Regions from separate parts of the Ensifer sp. NPDC090286 genome, predicted to be linked through region 3. Evidence: predicted binding sites of a transcription regulator. Region 3 holds the regulator's gene; each other region holds the start of a gene.
What was found. Region 3 encodes LexA, which represses DNA repair genes until DNA is damaged. Its sites were predicted from a motif close to TGTTCNNNNTGTGTTCNG; they were not measured.
Positions count from the first base shown of each region.

Region 1: a site for LexA is predicted at 1,570-1,587, ahead of ACIQUG_RS07115 (ATP-dependent helicase). Genes of this name have one in related genera too.
Region 2: a site for LexA is predicted at 3,916-3,933, ahead of ACIQUG_RS07440 (ribonuclease T2). Genes of this name have one in related genera too.

Region 1 is NZ_JBIVYF010000001.1:1,408,904-1,415,684, reverse strand. Features, by position in the region: gene ACIQUG_RS07115 (ATP-dependent helicase) at 1-1,527, opposite strand, end outside; gene ACIQUG_RS07110 (carboxymuconolactone decarboxylase family protein) at 1,714-2,121, opposite strand; gene ACIQUG_RS07105 (hypothetical protein) at 2,244-2,384, opposite strand; gene ACIQUG_RS07100 (EthD family reductase) at 2,494-2,808, shown strand; gene ACIQUG_RS07095 (cyclase family protein) at 2,992-3,813, opposite strand; gene ACIQUG_RS07090 (efflux RND transporter periplasmic adaptor subunit) at 4,128-5,309, shown strand; gene ACIQUG_RS07085 (efflux RND transporter permease subunit) at 5,369-6,781, shown strand, end outside.
Region 2 is NZ_JBIVYF010000001.1:1,486,357-1,493,137, reverse strand. Features, by position in the region: gene ACIQUG_RS07455 (thiamine pyrophosphate-binding protein) at 150-1,796, opposite strand; gene ACIQUG_RS07450 (DMT family transporter) at 1,861-2,805, opposite strand; gene ACIQUG_RS07445 (alpha/beta fold hydrolase) at 2,826-3,761, opposite strand; gene ACIQUG_RS07440 (ribonuclease T2) at 3,950-4,729, shown strand; gene ettA (energy-dependent translational throttle protein EttA) at 4,938-6,587, shown strand.
Region 3 is NZ_JBIVYF010000001.1:632,690-639,470, reverse strand. Features, by position in the region: partial or broken gene ACIQUG_RS03195 (ethanolamine ammonia-lyase) at 1-415, opposite strand, end outside; gene adhP (alcohol dehydrogenase AdhP) at 576-1,601, opposite strand; tRNA gene ACIQUG_RS03185 (tRNA-Ala) at 1,982-2,057, shown strand; gene ACIQUG_RS03180 (hypothetical protein) at 2,212-2,814, opposite strand; gene ACIQUG_RS03175 (hypothetical protein) at 2,933-3,565, opposite strand; gene ACIQUG_RS03170 (hypothetical protein) at 3,888-4,184, shown strand; gene lexA (transcriptional repressor LexA) at 4,423-5,145, shown strand; gene ACIQUG_RS03160 (hypothetical protein) at 5,238-5,579, opposite strand; tRNA gene ACIQUG_RS03155 (tRNA-Cys) at 5,942-6,015, shown strand; gene ACIQUG_RS03150 (thermonuclease family protein) at 6,089-6,781, opposite strand, start outside.

The sequences.
Region 1 (6,781 bases), 780 kb from region 3:
TTTCCGCGCCTTCGGCTTCAGCTCGTCGGTCTCGATGATCTCTGAAGCGGCGGCCAGCATCGGAATGTCGCGGGCGCGGGCATAGTCGTGCAGCGTGCGCACCGTGGTGTCGCCAAGGCCGCGCTTCGGCGTGTTGACGATGCGCTCGAGGGCCAGATCATCGGCCGGTTGGCAGACCAGGCGGAAATAGGCCATGGCATCGCGGATTTCGAGACGCTCATAGAAACGAGGCCCGCCGATGACGCGGTAGTTGAGGCCAAGCGTGACGAAGCGGTCTTCGAATTCGCGCATCTGGAAGGAGGCGCGCACCAGGATCGCCATGTCGTTGAGCTTGTGGCTCTTGCGCTGCAGCTGCTCGATTTCCTCGCCGACGGCGCGGGCTTCCTCTTCGGAATCCCAGGCCGCGTGCACCTGCACCTTCTCGTCATCCGGGTCGGTGCGGTCGGTAAAGAGCGTCTTGCCGAGGCGGCCCTCGTTGTGGGCGATCAGATGGCCGGCAGCACCGAGAATATGTTCGGTCGAGCGATAGTTGCGCTCGAGCTTGATGACCTTGGCGCCCGGAAAATCCTTCTCGAAGCGCAGGATATTGTCCACCTCCGCGCCGCGCCAGCCATAGATCGACTGGTCGTCGTCGCCGACGCAGCAGACGTTCTGCGGGACGCCCTTCGGCCGCTGGGCGAGCAAGCGCAGCCACATGTACTGGGCCGTGTTGGTGTCCTGGTATTCGTCGACCAGGATGTAGCGGAACTTGTCGTGATAATCCTTCAGCACGTCTGCATGCATGCGGAAGATGCGGATCGGGTGCAAAAGAAGATCGCCGAAGTCGCAGGCGTTCAGCGTCAACAGCCGGTTCTGGTAGGCGGCGTAGAGCTCGCGGCCCTTGCCGTTGGCAAAGGCGCGGGCGTCGCCCTCGGGGATCTGGGCGGGATCGAGGCCCTTGTTCTTCCACCCGTCGATCAGGCCGGCGAACTGCTTGGCGGGCCAGCGCTTGTCGTCGATGCCTTCGGCCTGGATCAACTGCTTGATCAGCCGCACCACGTCGTCGGTGTCGAGAATGGTGAAATCGGAGCGCAGGCCGACGAGTTCGGCATGGCGGCGGAGCAGCTTGACGCCGATCGAGTGGAAGGTGCCGAGCCAGGGCATGCCTTCGACCGCATGGCCGACGAGCACGCCGATGCGTTCCTTCATCTCGCGCGCTGCCTTGTTGGTGAAGGTCACCGCGAGCATCTGCGAGGGGAAGGCGCGGCCGGTGGTCAGGATATGGGCGATGCGCGTCGTCAGCACCCGGGTCTTGCCGGTGCCGGCGCCGGCGAGCACCAGCACGGGTCCGTCCAGCGTCTCGACGGCTTCGGCCTGTTCCGGGTTGAGGCCTTGGAGATAATCCGGGCGCGGCTGGGCGCGATCACGCGCCGCCATGGCGCGCGCAGCAATGCCGCCAGTTGCCGGAACACCTGCGGGGGCGGGCTGCTGCTTGCGCGGCGCCGGCTCCTCGTCGAAGAAGGGAATGTCGTCGAAACCACTCATCATGCGGCTCAATGTAGTGATTCGGTGGGGAAAGGCCAGAAAGGATGTTCTTCTTTTATTCCGTTTTCTGCGCCAGTCGTACCAAGCCTGTGGAAAGACAGGCGATTTCGAGACCGCTTATTCTTGGGCCTGTTTCGTTTGTCGCATGTCGTCGCCACAAAACCGCTTCACACTTTTGCGCGACATGCTTCACCCAGCCGTTTTGTCGAAAGCGGGATCGACAGGCACCTGCAGCGCCGTCGCCAGTTGGTTGGTGCGGGCGGCAAGCGAGATCACCCGGAGCAGGTCCGCGTGCTCGGCATCGCTCATGCCCTTGGCTTTTGCCGCCGCCGTATGGGAATGGGCGCAGTAACCGCAGCCATTGGTGACGGAAACGGCGATGTAGAGCATCTCCTTGACCAGCGGATCGAGGGCCGAAGGTGTCGCCATCACCGCCTTCACGTCGCGCCAGGTCTGCTCCAGTAATTCCGGGTCGAAGGCGAGCCACAGCCACATATTGTTGATGAAATCGGACTTGCGGGTGGCGCGGATATCGTCGAACACGGCCTTGACGCGTGGATCGGCTTCCGGAAGTGGGGGCGGGGTTACGGTGCTCATGGGGCTCCTTCGCTGTTGTTGGTGGTGGCGGCACGTGGGCTGGCCGGTCGCTTGCTGCGACGACGATAGCCGACGTTGCAGCGATTGCCAGCGCTGCGTTTGAGGAGCCGTCGCCGATGCGTTCAATTGGGGATTTCGCTGCAGGGCTGAATGTTGGAGCCGAACGGTCCCGTCGTAAACAGCACGCCCTTGCTCGAACCCTGATAGGCGTTGCCGTTCTGCGTGACGATGAAGACCCTGCGGCCGCAAAAGCCCGAAAACAACCTTGCTCTCGTCAAACGTGTTCCAGCCAAAAGCTGGTTGTGCTCCATAGGTCGGTGACCTAGAAGTAGCTTCGGACGCTCGAAGCGGCGTTCAGGCAGGAGCCCGACCATGATCAAGATGAGCGTCTACTATCCGGCCGATGGTGGCACGAAGTTCGACCACGACTACTACCGCACCACCCACATGCCCTTGCTTCAGGAGCGGCTGGGCGATGCCTGCCTGCGCTACGAGATCGACAAGGGCCTTGCGGGGCGCGAGCCTGGAAGCGCGCCACAGTTCGTCGCGGCGTGCCACGTCTACGCGCCGAACCTCGAGGCATTCCAGCAGGCGTTAGGTCCCCACCGCGCCGAGATTTCCGCGGATGTCGCCAACTATACGGATATCGCGCCCATCGTGCAGATCAGTGAAGTCGTTGAAGGTTAGGGTGCTTCGGCGCGTCAGGCGTCGCCGTTGACCTTTTCGCGATCGGCGTCGTGTTGGCGCACCGTGATCCATGGTGACGCAGCCGGTGCCGAACTGGTCGACGATCGCGAGCATGTGGTTGCCGTTGAAGCGAACCACCTTGCTCCCTTTAAGCTCGCCTCAGCCAAAACCTTGGTCCGTGACCTAGGCCAGCGCGAAAACGCGCGCCGGGCCGCCAGTGCCGCCGCGGTGTTTCGGTGCGCCGAGGATGAGCGTTGCGCCCTTGACCGGCAGCTTGTCGAGATTGGCCGCGGCCTCCAGCCCCCAGCGTCCCTCCGGCAGCCAGGCATAGTGCGTGGCGAAATCGGGCGAGGGGCCGTGGTCGAGCGAGAGCGTATCGACGGCAATGCCGGCCGCCTTGCTCTCTTCGAGGAGATATTTGGCCGCCTCGACGTGAAAGCCGGGGAAGTGCAGCTTGCCGGCGCCATCGGCATTGCGGAACTTGTCGGTGCCCATATGCGCGCCCCATCCTGACAGCATGGCGACGCAGGCGTTTTCCGGGATCTCGCCATTGGCGGCGACCCAGGCCTTGAGATCGTCGGGCGTCACCTGCGCATCGGCGTCGTTCTCGGCCTTCTTTCTGATATCGACGATCACGAGCGGCACCACCAGCTTGTCGACGGGCAGTTCGGCGACGGAGAGACCATCGGCCGAGAAGTGCAGGGGCGCATCGACATGGGTGCCGGTGTGCTCGTTCACCCGGAGCTCGAACATGTTGAACTTGTCTTTGGCGTAGTTGAATTTCTCCTCGCGGAAGAACTGCTGCTGGCCGAAGAAGGTCGGGAAATCCTCGTGCAATTCATGGGTCAGGTCGGTGACGCTTGAATGCCCCTGCGCCAACGCCGGCGGTGCCGCGCCCACGCTTGCGGCGGCAAGGCCCGCGGTTCCGACCGCGGCTGCTTTGAAGAAGCTGCGGCGCGAAAGCATGCGCTCTTTCACCGTTTCCATGACACAGGCATCGCACATCGACTTCTCTCCCCCAAGAGGCCTGAAGACAGGCGCTAAGCCGGCCAAAGACGCTGCCGGCGGTTGCAGGATAGCGCAGTGTCGGCGGCTGTAAATGGCAATTGTCTAGTGAATTTCTGGACAAAGCTGCGATGGGTCGAACGAAGCGTCGGTGCGTCATCATCCCGCCAACAAATTCGCTTTTATTACAATTGCGTAATGATGGTATTCTGTCATTGCCCCGACACGTGCGAACAGGGATACTCCGGGCAATCGGAACGAACCGCCGGCCGCGCCGCGCTGGGGCGTGTTTTTTGCTTAATTCGGAGACTTGAATGCGGGTTTGGAAACAGCTTGCGGTGAGCGCCGCTGTGCTTCTCGTGGGCGCAGGCGTCTGGGTACGGTTTGTGCCCGGCGCCGGTGAAACGCTGGCGGCGATCGGTGTTTCACACCCGCTGATCGATGCCTTGTCCAAGCCTGGTGCCGAAGGCGGCGCGGGCGGTGAACGCGGCAATGGCCGCGGGCAGGGCGGCAACAATGCCATCCTCGTCATGGTCCGCCCCTCGGGCACGTCTGTTGTCAACGACCGGCTGAACGCGATCGGCAACGGCGAGGCGATCCATTCCGTCACCGTAACGCCGACGGCAACCGGCAACCTCACCGAAATTCTCGTGCGCTCCGGCGAAAAGGTGGCGCAAGGCCAGGTGATTGCCAGGCTCGATAGCGACGACCAGAAGATTGCCGCCGACCAGGCGCGGCTGACACGCGACAGCGCCCGCGAAAAGGTCGAGCGCTACCGAAACCTCAGCACGGCGCGGGCGGTGTCGGCGGTGGATGTCCGCGACGCCGAGATCGCCATGCAGACCGCCGAACTGGCGCTGAAGACCGCCGAGCTCGACCTCAAGCGCCGCGATATCGTGGCGCCGTCGAAGGGCGTGGTCGGCATCATCACCGTCAATGTCGGCGACTATGTCACGACCACGACGCCGATCGCGGTCGTCGACGACCGCTCGGAAATCCTCGTCGACTTCTGGGTGCCGGAGCGCTTCGCCAACAAGATCAGCGTCGACCAGCCGGTCACGGCCTTCGCCATCGCCCAGCCCGGCAACCAGCTCGACGGTGCGATCCATGCGATCGACAACCGCCTCGATCAGGCGAGCCGGACGCTGCGCGTGCGCGCACGGCTTGAAAACCCTGACGACAAGCTTAGGGCAGGCATGTCCTTCTCGGTCACCGTCGCCTTCGACGGCGACACCTATCCGACGGTCGATCCGCTGGCGATCCAGTGGAGCTCGGAAGGCTCCTACATCTGGCGCGTTTCCGGCGACAAGAGCGAGAAGGTGCCGGTCAAGATCATTCAGCGCAACCCGGACAAGGTGCTGGTGGACGCAGCCCTTAAGGAAGGCGACGAGGTCGTCACCGAAGGCGTGCAGCGCCTGCGCGACGGCGGCGCCGTGCGCATTGCCGGCCGCGAGAACAAGCAGGAACCGCAGAAGGTTGCGGAGGAAACCAAGTGAGCGGCGGCGACAGTCAGTCGAGCGGCCATGGTGGTGGTCACGGGGGCGGTGGCGACAAGATGTCAGCCCGCGAGCGTGGCAAGACCGGCTTTACCGCACTCTTCATCCGCCGGCCGATCTTCGCGCTGGTCGTCAACACGCTGATCGTCGTTGCCGGCCTTGCGGCCTGGAACGGCATCGAAATCCGCGAACTGCCGCAGGTCGACCAGCCGGTGATCTCGGTCACGACGACGCTCGATGGCGCCGCACCCGAGACGATGGACCGCGAGGTCACCTCGGTGGTCGAGGGCGCCGTGTCGCGCGTGCAGGGCATCCGCGACATTTCCTCGACCTCGTCCTTCGGCCGGAGCCGGGTGACGCTGCAGTTTTCCGACACGACCGATATCGGCCAGGCTTCCAACGACATCCGCGATGCGCTCGGCCGGGTGCGCAACCAGTTGCCCGACAATGTCGACGAACCGAGCATCGTCAAGGCCGACGCCGACAGCCAGCCGATCATGCGCCTGGCTCTCACCTCCGACACCATGTCGATGGAAGACATGACGCTGCTCGTCGAAAACGAGATCAGCGACCGGCTCGCTGCCGTCGAAGGTGTGGCCGACGTCGCGGTCTATGGCGACCAGGAGAAGATCTTCCGCATCGACCTCGACCAGGCGAAGCTCGCCGGGCGCGGGGTGACGGTCGCAAACCTCAGGACAGCGCTCGCCAATGCCTCCTATGACGTACCCGCCGGCAAGCTGACCAGCGCCAGCCAGGACATCTCGGTGCGCGCCACGGCCGACCTGCAGACGCCGGAGCAGTTCGAAAACCTGATCCTCGTCAACAATGTACGCCTGCGCGACGTTGCGACGGTGACGCTCGGTCCCGACACCGGCACGACGGCGCTGCGCTCCAACGGCCGTCAGGGCATCGGCCTTGGCATCGTTCGCCAGGCACAGTCCAATACGGTCGATATTTCCGAGGGCGTGCGCAAGGTCGTCGAGACGATCCAGACGCAGATCCTGCCGGAGGGCACGCAGCTCAGGATCACCAGCGACGATGCCGTCTTCATCAACGGCGCCATCCACGAGGTGGAGATCGCGCTGATCGTCGCTGTCTTCATCGTGACGCTTGTCATCTACATGTTCCTGCTTGACTGGCGCGCGACGCTGATCCCGACGATCTCCATGCCGATCGCGCTGATCGGCACGGTGGCGGCGATCTACATGGCGGGCTTCTCGATCAACATCCTGACGCTGCTGGCGATCGTGCTGGCGACCGGTCTCGTGGTCGACGACGCGATCGTGGTGCTTGAGAACATCGTGCGACGGCGCGCCGAGGGCTTGGGGCCCCGGGCCGCCGCCGTGCACGGCACGCTCGAAGTGTTCTTCGCGGTACTGGCAACGACCGCGACGCTTGCCGCCGTCTTCGTGCCGCTGTCGTTCCTTCCGGGCCAGACCGGCGGTCTCTTCCGCGAGTTCGGCTTCGTGCTT
Region 2 (6,781 bases), 850 kb from region 3:
CGGGCTTGGATTAAGCGCAGACAGTATTTCTTCCAAATAGCGCCTTGTCGCCAGCCCACCCGCAACCCTCATTCCTGTGCTTGTCACAGGAATCCAGCCACGGCGCGTCTGCGCCGTGATTGAACCCTTCTCAAGCAAGCAAGGCGTAATTAGCCGTTGCGGATATCCGTCAGCGTGCGCGTCGGGGTGATCGCTTCGGGATCGAGCTTGATCTCGATGATCGCCGGCTTGCCGCTGGCGCGCGCCCTCAGGAATGCGTCGGCGAACTTTTCCGTCTTCTCGACCGTCTCGCCATGGCCGCCATAGGCGCGGGCAAGGGCTGCAAAGTCCGGGTTGGTGAGGTCGGTGGCGCTGACGCGGCCGGGATAATCGCGCTCCTGGTGCATGCGGATCGTGCCGTAGATGCCGTTGTTGACGACGACGGTGATGACCGGCAGGCGGTAGCGCACGGCGGTCGCGAATTCCTGCCCGTGCATCAGGAAGCAGCCGTCGCCGGCAAAGCAGATGACTTCGCGATCCGGATGCAGCTGCTTGGCCGCAACCGCGGCCGGCAGGCCGTAACCCATCGAGCCGGAGGCGGGGGCAGCCTGCGTGGCATAACGGCGGAAGCGGTGGAAGCGATGCACCCAGGTGGCGTAGTTGCCGGCGCCGTTGGTGAAGATCGTATCCTCCGGCACATTCGCCTCGATCCAGTTCATGATCGGGCCCATCTGCACGGCGCCCGGGCCCGTCTCCGGCGGGGTCGACCACTTGAGATAGGCGGCGTGCATGATCTCGGTGCGCTCCGACCAGCTCGGTTCGCTTGGCGGTGCAAGGCCTTCAAGCGCGGCGACAAAGTCGCGCGGGCTGGCGGCGATCGCCAGTTCCGGCCGGTAGACGCGGCCGAGTTCGGAACTGTCGGGATGCACATGTACCAGCGTCTGGCGCGGGTAGGGGCTGTCCATCAGCGTATAGCCGGAGGACGGCATTTCGGAGAAACGGCCGCCGATAAGCAAAACCAGATCCGCTTCCTTGACCTCTTTTGCCAGAGCGGGGTTGATGCCGATGCCGACATCGCCGGCATAGTTCGGGTGCAGGTGATCAAACAGCATCTGGCGGCGGAACGAGCAGCCGACCGGTAGCTTCCAGCGTTCGGCGAAGCGCTGGAATTCAGCAACGCTCGCAGCCGTCCAGCGGGTGCCGCCGAGAATGGCGATCGGACGCTTGGCCGCGCTCAGCATTTCGCCGAGCCGCTTGACCTGTGCCGGGCCCGGATGGCTCTCGACCGGCTGGTAAGGCTTGGCGGCAGGCGCCTCTGTGCTGCGCGTCAGCATGTCCTCCGGCAGCGTCAGCACGACAGGGCCGGGGCGGCCGGAGGTGGCGACGGCGAAGGCGCGGGTGACGAATTCCGGAATGCGGGCGGGATCGTCGATCTCGCCCACCCATTTGGCGACCTCGGTAAAGGCGCGGCGGTATTCGATTTCCTGGAAGGCCTCGCGCTCGCGCGCCTCGCTCTGCACCTGGCCGATGAAGAGGATCATCGGGATCGAATCCTGCTTGGCGACGTGGAGGCCGGCCGACGCGTTGGTGGCGCCGGGGCCGCGCGTCACCATGCAGATGCCGGGCTCGCCGGTCAGCCGTCCCCAGGCGTCCGCCATCATCGCGGCCCCGCCTTCCTGGCGGCAGACGAGCACGTCGATGTCGGTGTCGTAGAGCGCGTCGAGCACGGCGAGATAGCTTTCCCCCGGCACGCAGGCGATGCGCTTCACCCCGTTGGCGACGAGCGCGTCGACGATGAGCTGACCTCCAGTTTTCATGATATTCCTCCCGATGGTCTTTCTTTGTTTTCAGATTGGCTTTTGTTTTCAGTTGGCTTTGTTGTCAGATGGCTGGCGACACCGGTGCGACGCTCGTGTCCTTGTGCACGCGGCGCTCGCGCCAGATGATGTAGAGGCCGGAGCCGATGATGATGGCAATGCCGAGCCACTTCAGTGCGTCGGGCAGGTCGCCGAAGACGAGCCAGCCGAAGATCGTGGCAGAGACGATTTCGAGATATTGCAGCGGCGCCAGCACGGAAGCCGGCGCAGCGCGATAGGCATAGACGCCGAGCACGCCTGATATGGTGGCGGTGACGCCGACGCCGAGCAGGTAATACCAGGTGTAACCTTCCGGCCAGACCGGATCGAATATGCCGGAGCCGGTGCCTTCGCCGAAATAGAGCAGCACGAGACAGAAGAGCGCGCCCCAGACACCGGCGTGAAACTGCATCGACCAGGGGTCCTCGTTCTGCGCCACCATGCGGGTAACGAGCAGGAACACGGCAAGGCCGAAGGCGGCGACAACAGGCAAAAGCGCAATCCAGCCGACTTCCTGCATGCTCGGCTGAATGACGAGCAGCGCGCCGAAGAAGCCGACGCCGCAGGCGGTGTAGCGCCGCCAGCCGATGGTTTCCTTCAGGAAGATGCTGCCGAGGATCGTCAGGATGATCGGCTCGACGAAGAAGATCGCGATCGCATCGGCGACCTCCATGACCTTCAGCGTGGTGATGAAGGAGAGCATGGTCACGACCAGAAGCCCGCCGCGCAACGCGTGCAGACCGGTCTTCTTCCAGGTGAGATCGAACAGGCTGCCACGGACAAGCACGATCGGCAGGATGAAGACGACCTGCAGCAGAAAGCGCACGGCGGTGATTTCGGCTGACGGGACGGTGGCGATCGCGAGCTTGGCGAAGATGTCGATCAGCGGCGACAGCAACACCGAGAACACCATCAGCGTCAGCCCGAAGGAGATGCGGTTGTGGTCTGCGGCGATCCTGGGAAGCGACATGTCGGCCATGATAATTCCGGTCAGTGCCGCCCTGCGACGGCGCGCAGGCACCAGGCGGCAAAGTCTGCCGTCGCCTTTTCCCGGCCGATTTCGTTCAGCGTTTCGTGGCGCATGCCGTCATAGACGGTGACGGTAACGTCTCTGAGGCCCGCCGCCTTCATCTTCGTGCCGAGCCAGCGGATGGCGTTGCCCATCTCGGTCGACGGGTCGGCGCTGCCGCCGACGAGATGGATGGGCAGGTCTTTCTTCAGCCGCGCCAGCCGCTCGGGCCGGGGACCATCGAAGGACAGTCGGAAGAGGTCGAGCCAGAGCGAGACTGTGGCATCGGAGCCGCACAGCGGGTCGGCGGCGTACTTCGCGACCTCGGTATCGTCGCGCGACAGCCAGTCGAGATCGGTCTTGCGATCCTTGATCGCGCCGCCCCACATGCCGAAGGTGAGCTTGGTCAGGAGCGGGCTCGGCACGTCAGATCCCTTGAGCGCCTTTTCGATCTTCAGGATCGCCTGCCCGCCGCGGCCGGCAAGGCCCGGACGGAAGTTGGAGTTCCAGACGGCGAGCGCGTCATAGAGGCCGGGATCGGCCTCGGCGGCGTTGAGCGCAATCAACCCGCCCATGGAATGGCCAAAGAGGATGACCGGCAGACCCGGATGGGCGGCGGTCGCGATCGCGCGAATGGCACGGATATCGGCAAACACCTTGTCGAGGCCGTCGCGGTTGGAGAACATGCCGAGCGGCGCGTCGGGCGCGCGCGTTGCGCCGTGGCCGCGATGGTCGTGGGCATAGACGTGGAAGCCGTAGCCGGCCATCGCTTCGGCAAAGCGGGCATAACGACCGGAATGTTCACTTAGGCCATGGCTCAAGAGAAGAATGCCGCAGGCATCGGCGGTCGCCGGCACGTGGCGCCAGCTCAAGCTGGCACCGGTCGGGCTTTGATGCGTCTTCACCTGCCCGAACATCTCTACTCCCGGAAACAATCGACAGACCTCAGCGATTTCAAATCGATTTGCACGGCAAAGGCAATCGTCGCTTGTTGATCGTTGCGCATGAGGTCACAAGCGATTTGACGGCAAGCGCATTAGGAGTTGCAATTTTCCCGTTTTGAGCGATATTCGTTCCTGTTTTGTTTTCGCGGGAGGATGCCATGATGAGTTTCTTTAAAGCGATGTCGGGTTCTTTGGCGGGCATCGTGGCCGCGTTGGTGCTGCTGCTTGCGCCCGCCGCCTTTGCTGCCGGTGAGGAAAGTGCGGATCAAGGGGCTACCGAAGGGACTGCGAGCCGAACCCAATATGTATTGGCGGTCAGCTGGCAGCCCGGTTTCTGCGAGACACGGCCGCAGCGCAAGGAATGCGAGAGCCAGACGGCGGAACGCTTCGATGCCACCAACCTCTCGCTGCACGGCCTGTGGCCGTTGCGCAAGAGCTATTGCGGGGTGGCGGCCGAGGTGCGGGCGACCGACCGCAAGGGCAGTTGGCTGGAGTTGCCGAAGCTTGCCATGGCCGACGACACGGCGGCGCGGCTGCTCATCGCCATGCCGGGCGTGCAGTCCGGTCTCGACCGGCACCAGTGGCTGCGAAGCGGTACCTGCCAGAGCGGCTCGGTCGACGACTATTTCTCGGTCCAACTGCGCATGCTGGAAGAACTCAACCGCTCGGCGGTCGGGGCACTTTTCCGCCAGCGTGTCGGCGCGGAACTCGATGAGGCGACGATCAAGCAGGCCTTCGACCAGAGCTTTGGCGCTGGCGCCGGCGACCGGGTGCGCATGCGCTGCCAGACGGTTCAGGGCCGCAGCATCATCACCGGGCTGACGATCGGGCTCACCGGCGACGTCATGACGGCGCCGACCCTCGGGCCGCTGATCCACGCGGCGGGGCCGACCGAGTTCAAGTGCGCCAAGGGTATCGCCGATACCGCCGGTCGCGGGTAGGGCGTTTCGCCCGGTTGGGCATGTCAGCGCTTAAGGCGCGGCCTTCACGGAGCCGGCTTGTGGCGCCTCCCCGGTGCGGCATGCCGGGCGTGCCGATTGGGGTGTTCGTTTTGGGATAGGCGGGGGCGGATGCCTTTGATCATTGCCCCCTTCCACTAATTCGCCTACATAGCGGGCAAATTTCCTTATCCCTGCGGAGCATTCCCTCATGGCACGTCAGTTCATCTATCATATGGCCGGGCTTAATAAGTCCTACGGCGCGAAGAAGGTTCTCGAGAACGTTCATCTGTCGTTCTACCCGGACGCCAAGATCGGTATCCTCGGCCCGAACGGCGCCGGTAAGTCGACGGTTCTGCGCATCATGGCCGGCCTCGACAAGGAATTCACCGGCGAAGCCTGGGTGGCCGAAGGCGCCACGGTCGGCTACCTGCCGCAGGAGCCGCAGCTCGATCCGACGAAGACGGTGCTTGAAAACGCCATGGAAGGCGTTGCCAAGAAGAAGGCGATCGTCGACCGCTACAACGAACTGATGATGAACTATTCCGACGAGACGGCGGAAGAGGGCGCCAAGCTCCAGGATATCATCGACAGCCAGAACCTCTGGGATCTGGAAAGCCAGGTCGAGATGGCCATGGAAGCGCTGCGCTGCCCGCCGGGCGACGCGGAAGTCACCAACCTGTCGGGCGGTGAAAAGCGTCGCGTCGCGCTCTGCAAGCTCTTGCTCTCGCAGCCGGACCTGCTGCTCCTCGACGAACCGACCAACCACCTCGACGCCGAGACGATCGCCTGGCTCGAAAAGCACCTGCGCGAATATCCGGGCGCCGTGCTGATGATCACCCACGACCGCTACTTCCTCGACAACGTCACCGGCTGGATCCTCGAACTCGACCGCGGCCGCAGCATTCCTTACGAAGGCAACTACTCCGCCTACCTCGTCGCCAAGGCCAAGCGCATGCAGCAGGAAGGCCGCGAAGAGGCGTCCCGCCAGAAGGCGATCGCCCGCGAACAGGAGTGGATCGCATCCAGCCCCAAAGCCCGTCAGGCCAAGTCCAAGGCGCGTATCCGTTCCTATGACGAACTGGTCAACGCGGCAGAAAACCAGCGTCCCGGCGACGCCCAGATCATCATCCCGGTCGGCGAACGTCTCGGCCAGGTGGTCATCGAGATGGAAGGCGTCACCAAGGGTTATGGCGATCGCCTGCTGATCGACGGCCTGTCGCTGAAGCTGCCGCCGGGCGGCATCGTCGGCATCATCGGCCCGAACGGCGCCGGTAAGACGACGCTCTTCCGCATGATCACCGGCCAGGAACAGCCCGACAGCGGCTCGATCCGCATCGGCGACACCGTGCACCTTGGTTACGTCGACCAGAGCCGCGACGCGCTCGACGGCAACAAGACCGTCTGGGAAGAAATCTCCGGCGGTGCCGAAGTCATCAAGCTCGGCAAGCACGAGATGAACTCTCGCGCCTATTGCTCGACCTTCAACTTCAAGGGCGGCGACCAGCAGCAGAAGGTCGGCAACCTCTCGGGCGGTCAGCGCAACCGCGTTCACCTCGCCAAGATGCTGAAGGCCGGCGGTAACGTCCTGCTGCTCGACGAACCGACCAACGACCTCGACACCGAGACGCTGGCAGCGCTCGAAATCGCGCTCGAAAACTTCGCCGGCTGCGCCGTTATCATCAGCCACGACCGCATGTTCCTCGACCGCCTGGCAACGCACATCCTCGCCTTTGAAGGCGACAGCCAGGTCGAATGGTTCGAAGGCAACTTCGAAGACTACGAGAAGGACAAGATCCGCCGCCTCGGCCCGGATTCGGTCAACCCGAAGCGCGTTACCTACAAGCGCCTGACGCGCTAACACGCGGTCGGCGCCGCCATGTTGCGGCGCTGGGGCATGCGGCGTCCGTCAAGGCGGGCGCTGCACCAACTGTTCAAGGAACGGGCGAGGCGCAGGCTTCGCCCGTTTTCCTTTGCCACCGTTCGCGAGGCGAGGCCGGCCAAGGACTGTTTGCGTACAAGGTTCGTGTCACCGCGGCCGCGCCTTGGCCGCAC
Region 3 (6,781 bases):
AGCTTTTCCTGCTGGGCCTTGTCGGTGGTCTGCCAGATCAGTCGCTGCAGATCGTCCTCAAACAGCGGGTGCCGATCGAGGTCTGCGATTTTCGTTCTTGCCAGCAGGGCTCGGGCGTTCGTTCGGGACGCGTCACTGTCCGCAGCCACGGCTGTTGTCTGGTCTCCTTCCTTGAAGGCATTCGCGCACCCCAGCACCTGCCGATAGGTCGTCTCGTCAAAGCCACCCTTGATCCTGCTGATATAGGCGAAGACGTCCTCGTCCTGCTTCACCTCGTCGATTGCGAGTTGTTTGCGCCCACTGCGGCACGGGCAACATGGCTGTAGGCGGTCAATGTGGCCGCTGAAGTCCCCGCCACCAGCAGCAGATCGCGCCTGGACAGTGCATGCTGGTCTGAGAATATGCCTTTGCGCATTGCCATTTCCTTTCCGCAAAACGTCTATCGGCATCTCGCCGGACAACCCTCTGGTGACCGGAGATTGAAGCAAGGCGCATAAGAGTAAATGCTCGACAGGCGTCACTGGGCATCGACACGGACTCGGCGAGCCTTGACCAATCGGGCCTATCCAAGTCGATTACTGCAGGCTCATCACGATGCGACCGTCGATCTTGCCCGCTTCCATGCGGCGGAAGATCTCGTTGATGTTCTCGAGGCTATCCCACGAGAAATGCGGCGCGACCTTGCCTTCGGCGGCGAATTGCAGCGATTCCTCCAGGTCCTGTCGAGTGCCGACGATCGATCCGCGCACAGTGATGCGCTTCAGAACCGTTTCAAACACCGGCACTGAGATCATGCCGGGGGGAAGGCCGACGAGCGCCATGGTGCCGCGCGAGCGAAGGAAACCGAATGCCTGCTCCATCGCGACGGGTGAGACGGCAGTCACAAGCGCGCCATGCACGCCGCCGGTGGCCTTGATGACCTGCTCGACCGCATCCTTCGCCTTGCCGTTGACCGTGATGTCTGCGCCCAGTTGCTTTGCCAGTGCCAGCTTGTCGTCAAAAATGTCGGCGGCGACGACATGCATGCCCATCGCCTTTGCGTATTGCACGGCCATGTGGCCGAGCCCCCCGATGCCGGAGACCGCCGCCCATTCGCCGGGACGGACTTCGGTCTCCTTCAATCCCTTGTAGACGGTCACACCCGCGCAGAGCACCGGCGCGGCAGGGCCGAACTCCAGCGCCTTCGGCAGGCTGCCGACGAAATCAGGATCCGCCAGTCCGTACTCCGCAAACGTTCCGTTGACCGAATATCCCGTGTTCGATTGGGCCGCGCACAGCGTCTCCCAACCGGTACGGCAATGCGGACAGTAGCCGCAGGCGCTGTGAAGCCAGGGAACACCGACCCGGTCTCCCTCTTTCACTCTTTTGACGCCGGCGCCGACCGCCGAGACATAGCCGACGCCCTCGTGTCCGGGAATGAACGGTGGACTGGGTTTTACCGGCCAGTCGCCGTTTGCGGCATGGAGATCGGTATGGCAAACGCCCGTTGCTTCGTATTTGACCAGGATCTGCCCCGGCTGCGGCGTGGGCACCGCCAATTCGTCGATCGTCAGCGGCGCGCCGAATTGCCGGACCACGGCCGCCTTCATCATCTGAGCCATTTGCCAATCCTCCTCCAATCGCCGGGCCACGGAGAGGTTTCTGATGGGAACAGCGGGCCGGCAGGGGCCTATCTCACATGCGAAAATCGTGTAATTGGCGCGGGCATCATGGCGTTCACGACCAGTGCCCGGACGGCATTTCATGGTTGGCGTGTATCGCCTACACTTCAACGAGGCTCACGGAGCGCCATCGTCCGGTTGCAGGGTAAACCCGCCGGCAGAGTTCGACAATGGGTGGAGTGCAGAAGCGGTTCAGAGCCCAACGGCCTCGCTCAGCCTAGCCGGATCGAGCAACGCTTAGCGGGCAACGACGTTCGAGCGGGCGTGCTGGCGCGTGTGTATTGACAGGCTCGGCGGCCATCGTGTTGACTGAATGCTACGGGGCCGTAGCTCAGTTGGGAGAGCGCCGCAATCGCACTGCGGAGGTCGAGGGTTCGACTCCCTTCGGCTCCACCAAAGCAAACAGAATCGTGCCCATTGCCGAAGCATTGAAGAACCGCGGCTGATTTGTAATCAGCAGATCGCAAGTTCGAGTTTCTCTGGGGACACCACTCGTCCCGGCCACCGCCCGGCCTTCGCGCAACAACGCCCGCTCACGCGCCCCCTGTTTTCAGAGGCTGAACGGATCCCGTGCCGAGCGTTTTTCGCTCGGTGCATTGAACGGATCCGCCTTCTTCTCCCTGGACTTGCGGCCTTCGTCGGCGATGATCTCGTCGACTGCCTTCTGGCACTTCATCAGCTCTTCGGCCGCGGGGCCAGTGCCGCGCAGGCTGAGATTGGCGATGACGCGATCTTCGAACGCGATGGCCAGGCCCCGCTTGCGCACGAAGCCCGTCAGGAACTCGGCGTCGGTGACGTTCACGAACAGAAACTTTCCGCTCGCATCGCCAGCGGCGGTCGCCGAAGCGCTCCAGGGCTCGGTCTTGTCGAAGCGAAACGTCAGGTCGTATTCCTTGCCGACCTCAAGCGACCGCCAGTCGTCGCTGGCAAAGCTCATGTAGAGCGGCGACTCGGAGCCCTTGGGATAGAACCCGAGGCGCAGGGTGACGCCGCCGTCGAATTCCGACGAGATGAAGCAGGAGCCCTCCATCGAGGTGTCGGATGCAACGGTCCAACCGTCGACGTCCTTCCACTTGATGATTTCGGACTCCTCAGCCGCGGCCGATCCCGCGGCGATCAGACAGCTTACCAATCCGACCAGCAATCTACGCATGCAAAACCCCCGTTTGCCCGCATTTTGATAGGTCCCCGCGCCGCTGTCGAGGGTACCGAGCCCGATACCAGCAACATTTTAGGAATATTCACCTCTCTGCGGCAAGCGGACGCGCCCATCACATGGCGAAAGGATCCTTCGACGACTTGGTCTGGCCGCCACCGGCAAAGGGATCGTTGTTCGGGGCAGTGCCACCGGCGCCGGCAAAGGGATCGTTCGCTGCCCCCTGCCCGCCATTCGGGATCAAGGCGCTCACCGCCTCCTGACATTTGAACATCTCGCTCACCGCCTTCATCGAATCGCGCAGGCTGAGGCTCGCGACGACGCGTCCCTCGAAGGCCAGCGCCAAGGTGTTCTTGCGAACGAATTCGGTAAAGAAGTCGGTGTTGGAAAAGTTGACGACGAGGGCCTTGGCGCCGGTAAGATCGACGCCGAATGCAACGGCCGGCCACTGGCGACCACGGTCGAGCTGCAGGGCGACGTCATATTCCCGCTGCGGCTCGATGGATTTCCAGTCGGCATTGCCGATCGAAAGAAACGCCAGGTTCGCCGACCCACGCGGATAAAAGCCGATACGAAGGATCGCGCCTGCATCATAGCTCGTCGCGGCGTAACACGAGCCTCCCAGGGAAGGATCGGAACCCACCGTCCAGGCGTTGATCCGTTTCCAGATGTTCGAACGCCCTTCTTCAGCAGACGCCGCTCCGGCCGTGAGCAACAGACCGAGCACCACCAACGACAATCTACGCATGCAATTACCCCACTTTCCACGCAAAGTTATCCTTTTTTGACCTCCTGTCGAGACGGTGATGCCCCTTCCTCGCAGGGATTTTTGCGCATCCCGCACCCCCGGCCCTAAAGCCGGTACAGCCGTCGCGTTCTTCGCGGGTCGCAAGAGGAACGCTCAAGATGAACTCGAGGTGGAGCGGCTGGCGCAAATCAGACACAGCCTGTAGGCAAAGAGCTGTTGAACACGGCAGAGTGATCGCCATGCTTGCTGGACTTCGGAACGAAAGCACGGTTCACATCGTTTACCACCCCATCTTGCCCCCTTCATCAAGTGGACGTTCCCCGTGCTTGCCGCCCTGCTTCTCGCTTCGATAGTCGCATCGCCCAATATGCCTGACGTCAAGCTCAGCGCCGCGACAGTGGATGAACTCCAGACCGATTTCGAACGGGCCGTGCCGTGCCATCAGATCGATGGACGCAACGTGTGGAAGGGTGCGCTGGCGTTCTACATCCAGTCCTTCGTTTATGACGGCGACACGCCCGTCGCGACCGACGCCGCCGACGCGGTGCTGCCGGAAGACAACAGCGCAGAGACGGTGAAGGAGTTCGAGGACGCCTGCTCGACCTCGCAAGCGACCTAAATCTCTCCTCATAGAGCCCCGCGATTCGCTCGAATCAGCTGCGCAGACTGGCGTCATCCGGCGCGATTTTGGCACGCAACCGTCGCCGATAAGCGCCCTGCTCCCGCAAAAGTGACCGATCGGCACCCCCAGAAGCGGCCAATTGCCTGAATTCACGGAATTTTAGGCACTTGCGGAACACATATGGAACAGATAGTGTCTGTTCTTGATTTGTTTCACGCCTCTGGAGCGACGTGCCATGCTGACCCGCAAGCAACAGGAATTGCTTCTGTTCATTCACGAACGCATGAAGGAGTCGGGCGTACCGCCGTCATTCGATGAAATGAAGGATGCGCTCGACCTGGCGTCGAAGTCCGGCATCCACCGTTTGATCACCGCGCTCGAAGAACGCGGCTTCATTCGCCGGCTGCCGAACCGGGCGCGCGCGCTCGAAGTCATCAAGCTTCCGGAAGCCTACGCCGCCGGCCAGCAGCAGCCGCGCAGGGGCTTCTCGCCGAGCGTGATCGAAGGCAGCCTTGGAAAGCCGCCGGCGGCCGCTCCTGCCGCGCCGAAGCCGGCGCCGGTTGCCGAAAGCACGTCCGTTTCCGTCCCGGTGATGGGGCGCATCGCTGCCGGCGTTCCGATCTCGGCGATCCAGAACAACACCCATGACATCACCGTTCCGCTCGACATGATCGGCAGCGGTGAACATTACGCCCTTGAAGTGAAGGGCGATTCGATGATCGAGGCCGGCATCTTCGACGGCGACACCGTGATCATCCGCAACGGCAACTCGGCCAATCCCGGCGACATCATCGTGGCGCTCGTGGACGACGAGGAAGCGACGCTGAAGCGCTTCCGCCGCAAGGGCGCGTCGATTGCGCTCGAAGCCGCCAACCCCGCCTACGAGACGCGCATCTTCGGACCGGATCGCGTGAAGATCCAGGGCAAGCTCGTCGGGCTGATTCGCCGCTACCATTGAGCTGCAGGCAGAACACCGAATTAAAAAAAAGAGCCTCGCCAAGGCAATTGGCGAGGCTCTTTCCATTTCGGGTGACCTGAAATCCAGATCGTCTATTCGTGGATCGTATATTCGCCGAGTTCGCAGAGATCCTGCGTGTCCTCGGTCGTATCGAGGGCCGAGCCCTCTTCGAATTCGAATCGCATGTCGTATTTGCAGACGTCCCGCCCGTCGGCAATGGTGATTTCCATGCTCTCGCCAGGGTTCAGGACCTGCCGACCGAAAACATCGTCTTCCCACTCATTGACGCCGACCGGCGACGTATAAAAGTTCGTCAGGACCACGCTGGTGTTGTTCTTCAGCTGGAAAACCAGGTCGTCCGCGTGCGCCTCAATAGCGGTCGTCGCAAAACACGCCAACGCCGTCAGGATCAGTCTCTTTTTCATTGATGCCATTGCCTCCGTTCTTAATGTTGACGGACGCTACCGATGCGGCTGATCTCAGCGGAGTCATCGTTCCCCCTCTACCGATTTCACCGAAGCGATAAGATCCGACGGAGGCATAGGAGACGTGGCTTGCGCGGACGTGGGGTCGCGCGCACATCCTCCAACTCGCTGAAAGACAAGAGAAGCTCCCCAGTCGCGAAGGCATTGACGAGATACCAGTTTCCTGGCCATCGCGAAAATACGCGTCGAACTCTCATCCTGTGGAAAGCAGCCATTCGCTGATTCCACTTTGTATTTTTCAGAAAATGCCTCTTGCGGATTTTCTGCAATCATTCTAAATCCGCGCCAACGCTTGGTTATCCAAGCAGTGAGGCCTCGTGGCGGAGTGGTGACGCAGAGGACTGCAAATCCTTGTACCCCGGTTCAATTCCGGGCGAGGCCTCCAAAATCTTCACCTCATTCAAAGTGTAGACACGACGCCTTCAACACGAACGCGTCGATTTCTGCCGTTTGCTATCTTAGCACCAGGGCGTCGGGCGTCCGTCCCACGGGCGCACCAGCCCCTCGGAAACAAGCACGCGTCCAAGAGATTGATCGCCGCGGGTAACCAGGCGCAGTTTTTCGCCGGCCTTGGCGCCTGATCGCCCGCCTGCCGAAACCAGCTTGAAGTCGCCCGCGTTCAGCAACTCGCGCAGGCGCTGCTTGGCGTAGAAGCCACGCGAACGCTCCTTGTCGCAGCTTGCCTGGCGGATTCGCGGCGCATCGACGTCGGCGACACGAATCGTCTCGCCATGAAAGACGAAAGTGGCGCCATCGATCACGCAGTTGTCGTTGCGAATGCCGCAGAAATAAAACTGGTCGGTACGGATGGACGCCGTCTTCACCTCTTCATTCGGTCGCACGACAGGGGTGGGTGGCGTGACGCCGACATTCACCGACGGTACCGGTGCGGCCAGAGCGACCTTCGTGACCGGGTCGGGCTTCGGATTCGGCTTGTGCCTGTCCGCCTGATGCGCGACGCGCTCCTGCGCTTCAGGAACGGCACGCGGAGGCTTCGGCTTCGTCTCCGTTCGCGACGCAAAGGCCACGACATCGGAAACCACGGGCCAGTGCCGCAACTCGGCGCGATGGTCATAGGCCATGACGCCGCCAAGGGTGAGCGCTGCGGCCAGATACCACGGCGCCATGCCGCCCTGCTTGCTGCTGCTTCT